Regions from separate parts of the Pseudoflavonifractor sp. genome, predicted to be linked through region 1. Evidence: predicted binding sites of a transcription regulator. Region 1 holds the regulator's gene; each other region holds the start of a gene.
The links. The regulator Rex, encoded in region 1, represses fermentation and respiration genes when NADH is low (regulators of the CRP and FNR family bind a similar motif). The targets are predictions, from matches to a motif close to ATTGTTAANNNNTTAACAAT.

Region 1 (2,201 bases):
CAGTATTTCCGCCATGTGCTGAAGCTGCCCATCTGCTTCAGCCAGGCCATGGGCGTGCAGGACGATGCTACCCTCCGGGACCTGGCTGTGCGTTCCACCTACTACGGCGGCCGCCGGGTGGGACAGCTCCACCCCATGGAGAAGGACGAGATTTATCTGGTCTACCAGCTGGCCAACCACTGAGAAAAGCGCAGCGGCGCCCGTAAGGGCGCCGCTGCGGCTTGATTGTCAGCCCTTCCAGAAGCTGACCTTGTCCGGGTCGTACTGGTCTGTTCTGGGCCGCTCCTCGGCGGGCCAGCCCAGGGCTACGATGCCCACGGGGAGCAGGGTGTCGTCCAGCCGGAAGTAGCGGGAGAAGCCCTCAACCCGCTCCGGCTTGGGGGCCACCGCGCACCAGCATGCGCCCAGTCCCTGGTGTACCGCCTCCACCAGCAGGTTTTCAATGGCGGCGGCGCAGTTGACGTACAGATACCCCTCGCTGGCCTCGGCGCTGCGGTCGCCCATGACCATGATGGCGGCCTGAGCCTGACGCATCATGCCTGTGTAGGGCTGGAGGGACGGGATGTCGTCCAGGGTTTTCCGGTCGGTGATGACCAGGAAACGCCAGCTCTGGGTGTTGCGGGCAGAGGGGGCGTTCATGGCGGCCCGGAGCAGCTCGGTGATGACCTCCTCCGGGATGGGGCGGTCAGTGTAGCGGCGGATGCTGCGGCGGTCAAACAGTTCTTTCAGCATAGAGGTTCCTCCTTGACGCATTGCGGATGGTGAAACAGAAAAGCGGGGTAGAGCTGATTTTTGACGCCATAATTATAGCATACGCGGCAAAAAAGCGAAAGGCAAAAGGGGTGCAGCGGGAAAGAGCGTGAAAAAAATTGACAAGTGCACGGTACTGGGGTAAACTAATAAAATAAGTACGAAACCCGCCTCACGGGAAAAATACAGCCAACGAAAACAGAGTGAGTGTGATGAAACGATGAGAAAGCAGAAGGTATCCAGCGCCGTAATCCGGCGTCTGCCGCGGTATTACCGCCATCTGAACGATCTCTTTCAAGCCGGTACTGTCCGGATTTCCTCCAACGCCCTGGGCAGCTCCATGGGCCTGACCGCATCTCAGATCCGGCAGGACCTGTCCTGCTTCGGCGAGTTTGGCCAGCAGGGCTACGGCTATAATGTAGAGAAGCTGCGGGGTGAGATCTCCGACATTCTGGGTATGAACCGCTCTCATACGGCGGTGATCCTGGGCGCCGGTAACCTGGGCCGGGCACTGATTGAGAACTTCCACTTTGAGAAGAACGGCTTCCAGCTGACGGCGGCCTTTGATGTGAACCCGGATATTGTGGGCAGCACCATCGGCGGCGTGACCATCCGCCATGCGGATACGCTGGAGGAGTATATGAAGGAGCATCCCACCAGCGTGGGCGTGCTTACCGTTCCCGGCCGGGTGGCCAATGGCCTGGCGGAGCGTCTGGTGGCCGCCGGCGTGAAGGGCATCTGGAACTTCACCAATATTGAGCTGAACCTGCCTGACGCCGGCAATGTGATCATTGAGGACGTGCACTTTGCCGACAGCCTGCTGGCGCTGAGCTATATGATTTCCGAGACAGACTGAGACCCCGGGAGTAAAATATGAGACGAATTGCGGCAGCCCTGCTGGCTATGCTTCTGCTGGCCGGCTGTGTGGCGGCGGTAGCGGCGGGCGGAAGTGCATCTGACCCGCTGCTGACCCAGTCCTATCTGACCAATACCTATATTCCCGAGACCGTGGCACAGGCGGACAAGGAGATCGAGAGCGGGCTCAATGGGGTCTACAATGACGCGCTGACCAAGCTCAAGACGCAGGCTGAGCTGTACCAGGCCCGGGCGGACGCGCTGGCCGGGGAGGGCGGGGGATATGCCGCCTCCTTTACCGAGCAGCGGTTCAAGCGGGGGGATGTCATCACGCTGGACACCGGCTCCAGCGGCATGCTGCTGGCCGGGTCCGCCACCATCTCTTACACCTCGGGCGGCGTGGTGGATATGACCACAGCCGCTGACGTGGCCTCCGGCACGGCCATGACGGCCCAGCACCGCTATCTGGCCGCGGAGAATACCATGTGCCAGCTGACCATTACCTCAGACACCGCTGTGCTGGCGCCTCAGGGGTTTTATTCGGTCACTAAAAGCGATGCCACGGACTACAACGAGCTGGCCAACGCCCTGAAGGA
Region 2 (2,201 bases), on a different contig from region 1:
GGGCATGTTGTGGATGGTCTCGCCGGGCACGGAGGCGGCCTCGGCCACGGCGCGGATCACCTTGGGGTCGGCGTCGGCCAGGCCCAGATCGGCCAGGGTGGTGGGCAGACCCACGCTCATGCAGAAGTCCAGTACCTCTTCGATCTGCTCCATATCGGCGTTCTGGAGCACCAGCTGCACCAGGGTGCCGAAGGCCACCTTCTCGCCGTGATAGAGGCTGTGGGTCTCGGGGGCCACGGTGAAGCCGTTGTGGATGGCGTGGGCGCCGGCCAGGCCGCCGGACTCAAAGCCGATGCCGGAGAGGTAGGTGTTGGCCTCGATGATGTTCTCCACGGCCTTGGTGCACACGTGGTTCTCCACGGCCAGCTTGGCCTTCAGGCCGTCGGACAGCAGGGTCTCGTAGCAGGCGCGGGCCAGCACCAGGGCGGCGTTGGTGATCTTGCCGCCGGCGCAGGTGGAGGCGTTGGAGTCCGCGGTGGCCTGGGCCTCGAAGTAGGTGGCCAGGGCGTCGCCCATGCCGGACACCAGCAGACGGGCGGGGGCCTTGCTCACCACGTCGGTGTCCACCAGCACCACGTTGGGGTTGGCGGGCAGCCACAGGTACTCCTCAAAGACACCCTCGTCGCTGTAAATCACGGACAGGGCGGAGCAGGGGGCGTCGGTGCCCGCGATGGTGGGCACGATGACCACAGGCTTGCCGGCGTAGTGGGCCACGGCCTTGGAGGTGTCGTGGATCTTGCCGCCGCCGATGCCCACCACCACGGTGGCGCCCAGCTCATCCAGCTGGCTCTTCAGGCGGTTGATCTCGTTCTTGGAGCACTCGCCGTTAAAATACTCAAAGTGGACGGTGCAGCCCGCGGTCCTGAAGCTCTCCTCCACCTGTCCGCCCACACGCTGGTAGCCGGACTTGCTGATGAGCACGAAGGCATGTTCGCCCAGAGGACGGGTGTAGGTGCCGATATTGCTCAGCTCGCCCTGACCCTGAATGTACTTTCCCGGCGCAATGATGATGTTGGCCATATGTCAGCTCTCCCGTATTTCATATTACGCCCCGCTTTCCCGCAGTGCGGAGCCAAAAGCAGTATATTCCTTTGATAATTATTTGTCAATCTCTTTGCTTCTTTTTCTCTCCTGTTCCGTATGCAGCCCTTCTGTTAACTTATGTTATTGATTCGAATTTGGAAAAAATATAAAATATAAGAAATTATATCCTGTGAGATGGCTCACACTCTGCAGGATATGGGAATGGGAGGTACTTTTATGAAGAAAAAATTTCTGTCCCTGTTTCTGGCCATGGCTCTGGCCCTGGGCCTGGCCGCCCCTGCTCTGGCTGACGCCATGGGCGAGACCCGGGTGGGCTTCCGCTTCGGCGAGACCTTTTACTCTTATGATGCCCCTGCCAGCGGCGCCGGCTGGAGCTATGACGGCGACTACACCATGACCTTTAACGGGCTTAATATCGCAACCCCCGACAATCCCTATGGCGACAGCGGCTATTTCCAGCTGTGTAATCTGGACAAGCCCTTTACCTTTGTGCTGACCAGCGGCACGAGCAACAGCGTCAATACCATGGATTCCATCTATAAGATGGGCAAGACCCTGGAGGACCAGCCCATGGTGACCATCCAGGGCGGGGGCAGTCTCTCCTGCCACCAGCTCACGCTGGGCGACCTGACGCTGACTGACGCCGCTATCACCGCCACCTATTTCTCCTGCTTCAAGCTGACCCTCTCCGGCGGCTCCATCACCACCACCGGCCTGACTGTAAACGACAGCTATACCCTGAACAGCGGCAGCATCCTGGTGGAGCGGGATGAGCCCGCCTTTGAGGGCTTCCGGGTGTATATGGACGATACGGCCGCGGCCAGCTCCCTTGTCTCCCAGTTCAAGGACCAGTACGGCAAGCCTCTTCAGCTCAAGCAGGAGACCTTTGACTGGGGCACCCTGACCAGCATTTATGACAGCGCCGGCGAATACGTAACCTATGCCGTCTGGACCGGCGGCGGCGTCACGCCCCCTACCCCCGCCAAGACTGCCTATGCCTCCACCCAGTCGGTGAAGGTGGACGGCGTGGCCGTGGAGTTCCAGATGTACGCCCTCAAGGACGAGAAGGGCAACGACACCAACTATGTGAAGGTGCGCGACGTGGCATATGCCCTCAACGGCACCGCCGCTCAGTTCAACGTGGGCTGGGACGGCGC
Region 3 (2,201 bases), on a different contig from region 1:
CTGAGGCAGTTGGCCGTCCGCAGGCCATTGATGGGATCGCGGTAGGTGACGCCGGGAACAGCGCGGAAGCCGATGACGCCGCCCTTAAAGACGGTATCGGCGCCCACGGCCTCGGCCATCACAATGCCGTCGCCCACGTTGCCGGGGGAGGAGTAGGAGATGGGGCTGGCCAGCTCGGGAGAGTACTTCTGGGCCATTTCATAAGAGGCGTCAAAGCCGCCGGTTGCCAGAACAACCGCCTTGGCGGAGATGTGAAGCGTATCCTTGCCGGAGGTGGCGGTCACGCCGCACACGGTGCCGTCCTCCACCACCAGCTCCTGAGCGGTGGTGTTGAACAGAATCTCCACGCCCTCCTCCTGTGCGGTGTTGGCAATGGGGACAATGAGGCCGACGCCGCCGTTATCGGTCTTGATTCCGCGGAGAACACCGGCGGTTCCGGGGGAGGAGAGGGTGGGGTTGAACTCCACGCCGTTCTCCACCAGCCAGTCGATGGTCTCGCCGGAGTGCTCGGCCACCATCTTCAGCAGGTCGGCGTCCGCGTTGCCCTCCGCCCGGGTCATCCAGTACTCGGCAAGGGCCTCGGGGCTGTCATCGGAGAGGCCGTTTTCAGCCTGGATCTGGCTGCCGGTGCCGTAGATGATGCCGCCGCAGATATAGGTGTTTCCGCCCACATGGGGGAGCTTCTCCAGCACGACAACGGAAGCGCCTGCGCGGCGGGCCTCCAGGGCGGCGGCCATGCCGGCTGCGCCGGAGCCGATGACCACCACATCAGCCGTCTTCTCGATGGTCTCGCCGGGCGTATTATCCTCTACAGCGCGCATAAAATCGTCCGGGTTGCCGCCGGCCATGGTGATGGCCTCCGTCACGCCGGAGATGATCGCCGTGCTGGTGATGGTGGCACCGGTTACGGTGTCCACATCCAGGGTCTGGCCGTCCAGAATGGCGGGGATCACAGAGTCAAAGGCGGTGTCGCCAATGCCTGCGGTTTCGGTGTGCTCGCGGACCTGAATATCCTCAATCCGCTGCTCGCTGAAGGACACATCCATTACGATGACGCCGTTGTGGCCGTAGATGGACACCTCATAATCACCGGGGGTAAGAGGCTGGGAGAGGGAAGGGACATTCTCCTCCACCTGCTGGGACTGGGAGGGGGAGGGGCTGGGGGTAGGGGATGTGGCCGCCTGCTGGGGGGAGCAGCCCAACAGGGAGAGACACAGGCCCAGGCTGGTGAGAGCGCAGAGAGCATGCTTGAAATTCTTCCGTTTCACGTTCGTTCCTCCTTCATGTGGGTCCTCATGAGATTTAATCGGAATTGAGCACTTCCGACAATAAACTATTATAGCGCCGGCCGGAATAAATACAAGTTATTATTTTAACAAATATATAAACAATGAACGCAATACCGCCGCCGGAGACAGTGGGCAAAGTGTCTCCGGCGGCGGTATATTCAGGCGGTATATATCTGTGGCGGGTTCAGCAGGTACATTACAGGCTGCTGCTGAGACCCAAGACACCCCGGGCGGCGTCCAGGTCGCCCCTCTTTACATAGAACATATACTCATAGGACAGGGACTGATTTTCGCCATAGGTGCCGGTATAGGCCCGGCGGCTGGGGGAGATGGCGCTGGGGCTGGAGCGGTTGACAGTTTTGAGCTTGTAGCGGATGCCCTGACCTGACAGGGCGCTGCGGACACGGGCCTGCTCCTCGGAGGAGTAGGTGCTGGTCAGCTCCGACCAGCCGAACAGTTCCAATAACATGACATATCCCTCCCGACGACAGACAAATGGATTGGCCTATGCAGCAGGATATACTGCAAAAATTATATCACGGAGCGTGGGTGTCCACAAGACCGGCGGCACGGACAACAAAACAGACATAATTGTGTTATGCGACCGAAAAGCGGGATTTTCAGACACTTTTGCCCTTTACTTTGACAGAAGGTATGTGATACAATGACGAAGAATCCACGTAACCTTGGTTTCAATATGCTGTTATATCGTTTTTAAAACGACCAACAAACAGGGGAGGACCGCACATGGAAGAGATAGAAGAACTGAAGCGGCGCCTGGCAGAGGAGCGGCCCCAGGAGTGGGACGCGTTCCCCGATATCGGTCTGTACATGGACCAGATCATCTCCTATATGCCCCGTCAGCTCATCCACTTTGGCGACGAGGACAGTCTGACCTCCGCCATGGTGAAC
Region 4 (2,201 bases), on a different contig from region 1:
TGCCGCCTGGGCGGCGTACTTCTCCGGCTCATCGACACCGCCGGGCTCCGGGACACCACGGATACCGTGGAGCAGCTGGGGGTGGAGCGCAGCCGGGCCGCACTGGCAGAGGCCGGGCTGGCCCTGGTGCTCATTGACCCCGCCGGCGGCGTGACGGAAGAGGACCTGGCCATTCTGGAGCAGGCCCAGGCGGCTGCGGAAAAAGTGATTGTGGTGCTCACCAAGGCGGACCTGCCGGACCGGCGGGACATCGGCTTTTCCCTGAAGGGGGAGAAGCGTCCTCCTGTGGTATCCCTCAGCGCCAAAACCGGGGAGGGACTGGAGGAGCTGGAAGCGGCTGTGGCGGCGCTCTTTCCCCGGGGAGAGGAGAACTGGGGCGAGCTGCTCACCAACGCCCGGCAGGCCGAGGCGGCGGGGAGAGCGCTGGAGGCAGTGACGTCCGCCGGTGACGCCCTGGCCGCCGGGATGCCGGCCGACGCCGTTTTCTCCGATGTGGAGGCGGCTCTGGACGCCCTGGGGGCCCTGACCGGCCGCTCGGTGCAGGAGGATGTGACGGACCGTATTTTTTCCCGATTTTGTGTGGGAAAGTGAATATAAAATGGAAAATGCCGTATAAAAACGAGGGCAGGGGACCATACCTGCCCTCGTTTTTTATGGCAGAACAGATAAAATACAGGGCACGAAAAAGTTTGGTTCGTCAAAAAGACGGGAGAAAAAAGATTGCAAAAATTGATAATATTTTAACAAATAAAAAGAGTTTTTTCTGAAAATAGTTCTCAGATATATACTTTCAATAGAAAATAACAAACCTTTCGGAGCACAACGCCGAAAAAATAATGCAGTTTTCACATTGACAATATTTTAACGAGTAGGGTATAATTCGCATCGTTAAAAAAATATCAAATGAGCGGACCCACTGCTCTCACCATTCTTGAGGAGGCTGCACAGATGAAAGAGCAGAAGAAGGCAACCGCAATCATCGATAACGTAGAGGCTCTCGAGGCGAAGATGTCTGCCATGCGGGAGGCTCAGAAGGTATTCGCCACCTACACCCAGGAGCAGGTAGACGCCATTTTCCTGGCTGCCGCCACCGCCGCCAACCAGGCCCGTATTCCTCTGGCCAAGATGGCCGTGGCCGAGACCGGCATGGGCGTTGTGGAGGACAAGATCATCAAGAACCACTACGCCGCTGAGTACATCTACAACGCTTACAAGCACACCAAGACCTGCGGCGTCATCGAGGAGGATAAGGCCTACGGCGTGAAGAAGATCGCCGAGCCCATCGGCCTCATCGCCGCCGTCATCCCCACTACCAACCCCACCTCCACCGCCATCTTCAAGACCCTCATTGCTCTGAAGACCCGCAACGCCATCATCATCTCTCCCCACCCCCGCGCCAAGGGCTGCACCATCGAGGCTGCCAAGGTGGTGCTGGAGGCCGCGGTGAAGGCCGGCGCTCCTGAGGATATCATCGGCTGGATCGACGTGCCCAGCCTGGACCTGACCAACCAGGTCATGCGTGAGTCCGACCTGATTCTGGCTACCGGCGGCCCCGGCATGGTCACCGCCGCCTACTCCTCCGGTAAGCCCGCCCTGGGCGTGGGCCCCGGCAACACCCCCGTCATCCTGGACGACACCGCCGACATCAAGATGGCTGTCAGCTCCATCCTCCACTCCAAGACCTTCGACAACGGCATGATCTGCGCCAGCGAGCAGTCCGTCACCGTGCTGGCTCCCATCTATGACGCCGTGAAGAAGGAGTTTGCCGCCCGCGGCGCTTACTTCCTCAAGGGCGATGAGGTGGACAAGGTCCGCAGCATCATCCTGGTCAACGGCACCGTCAACGCCAAGATCGTGGGTCAGAGCGCCCACACCATCGCCAAGATGGCCGGTGTGGATGTGCCTGTGGACGCCAAGGTCCTCATCGGCGAGGTTAAGAGCACCGATCCCTCCGAGCCCTTCGCCCACGAGAAGCTGTCCCCCGTGCTGGCCATGTACAAGGCTGAGACCTTCGACGAGGCTCTCCAGAAGGCCGAGCGGCTGGTGGCTGACGGCGGCTACGGCCACACCTCCTCCCTCTATGTGGACCTGCGCGAGACCGAGAAGATGGCCAAGCACGCCGCTGCCATGAAGACCTGCCGCATCCTGGTCAACACCCCCTCCTCCCAGGGCGGAATCGGCGACCTGTACAACTTCAAGCT

Region 2: a site for Rex is predicted at 1,091-1,110, ahead of ACOX7T_RS11840 (glycerol dehydrogenase). Genes of this name have one in related genera too.
Region 3: a site for Rex is predicted at 1,361-1,380, ahead of ACOX7T_RS10410 (flavocytochrome c). Genes of this name have one in related genera too.
Region 4: a site for Rex is predicted at 729-748, ahead of adhE (bifunctional acetaldehyde-CoA/alcohol dehydrogenase). Genes of this name have one in related genera too.

What each region holds. Positions count from the first base shown of each region.
Region 1 covers NZ_JBMNPX010000013.1:31,040-33,240, forward strand. The annotation lists gene ACOX7T_RS10840 (iron-containing alcohol dehydrogenase) at 1-183, shown strand, start outside; gene ACOX7T_RS10845 (nitroreductase family protein) at 229-732, opposite strand; gene ACOX7T_RS10850 (redox-sensing transcriptional repressor Rex) at 971-1,606, shown strand; gene ACOX7T_RS10855 (hypothetical protein) at 1,624-2,201, shown strand, end outside.
Region 2 covers NZ_JBMNPX010000016.1:32,857-35,057, reverse strand. The annotation lists gene ACOX7T_RS11840 (glycerol dehydrogenase) at 1-1,020, opposite strand, end outside; gene ACOX7T_RS11835 (hypothetical protein) at 1,261-2,201, shown strand, end outside.
Region 3 covers NZ_JBMNPX010000012.1:17,652-19,852, reverse strand. The annotation lists gene ACOX7T_RS10410 (flavocytochrome c) at 1-1,268, opposite strand, end outside; gene ACOX7T_RS10405 (hypothetical protein) at 1,486-1,758, opposite strand; gene ACOX7T_RS10400 (DUF1836 domain-containing protein) at 2,037-2,201, shown strand, end outside.
Region 4 covers NZ_JBMNPX010000026.1:21,863-24,063, forward strand. The annotation lists gene mnmE (tRNA uridine-5-carboxymethylaminomethyl(34) synthesis GTPase MnmE) at 1-591, shown strand, start outside; gene adhE (bifunctional acetaldehyde-CoA/alcohol dehydrogenase) at 949-2,201, shown strand, end outside.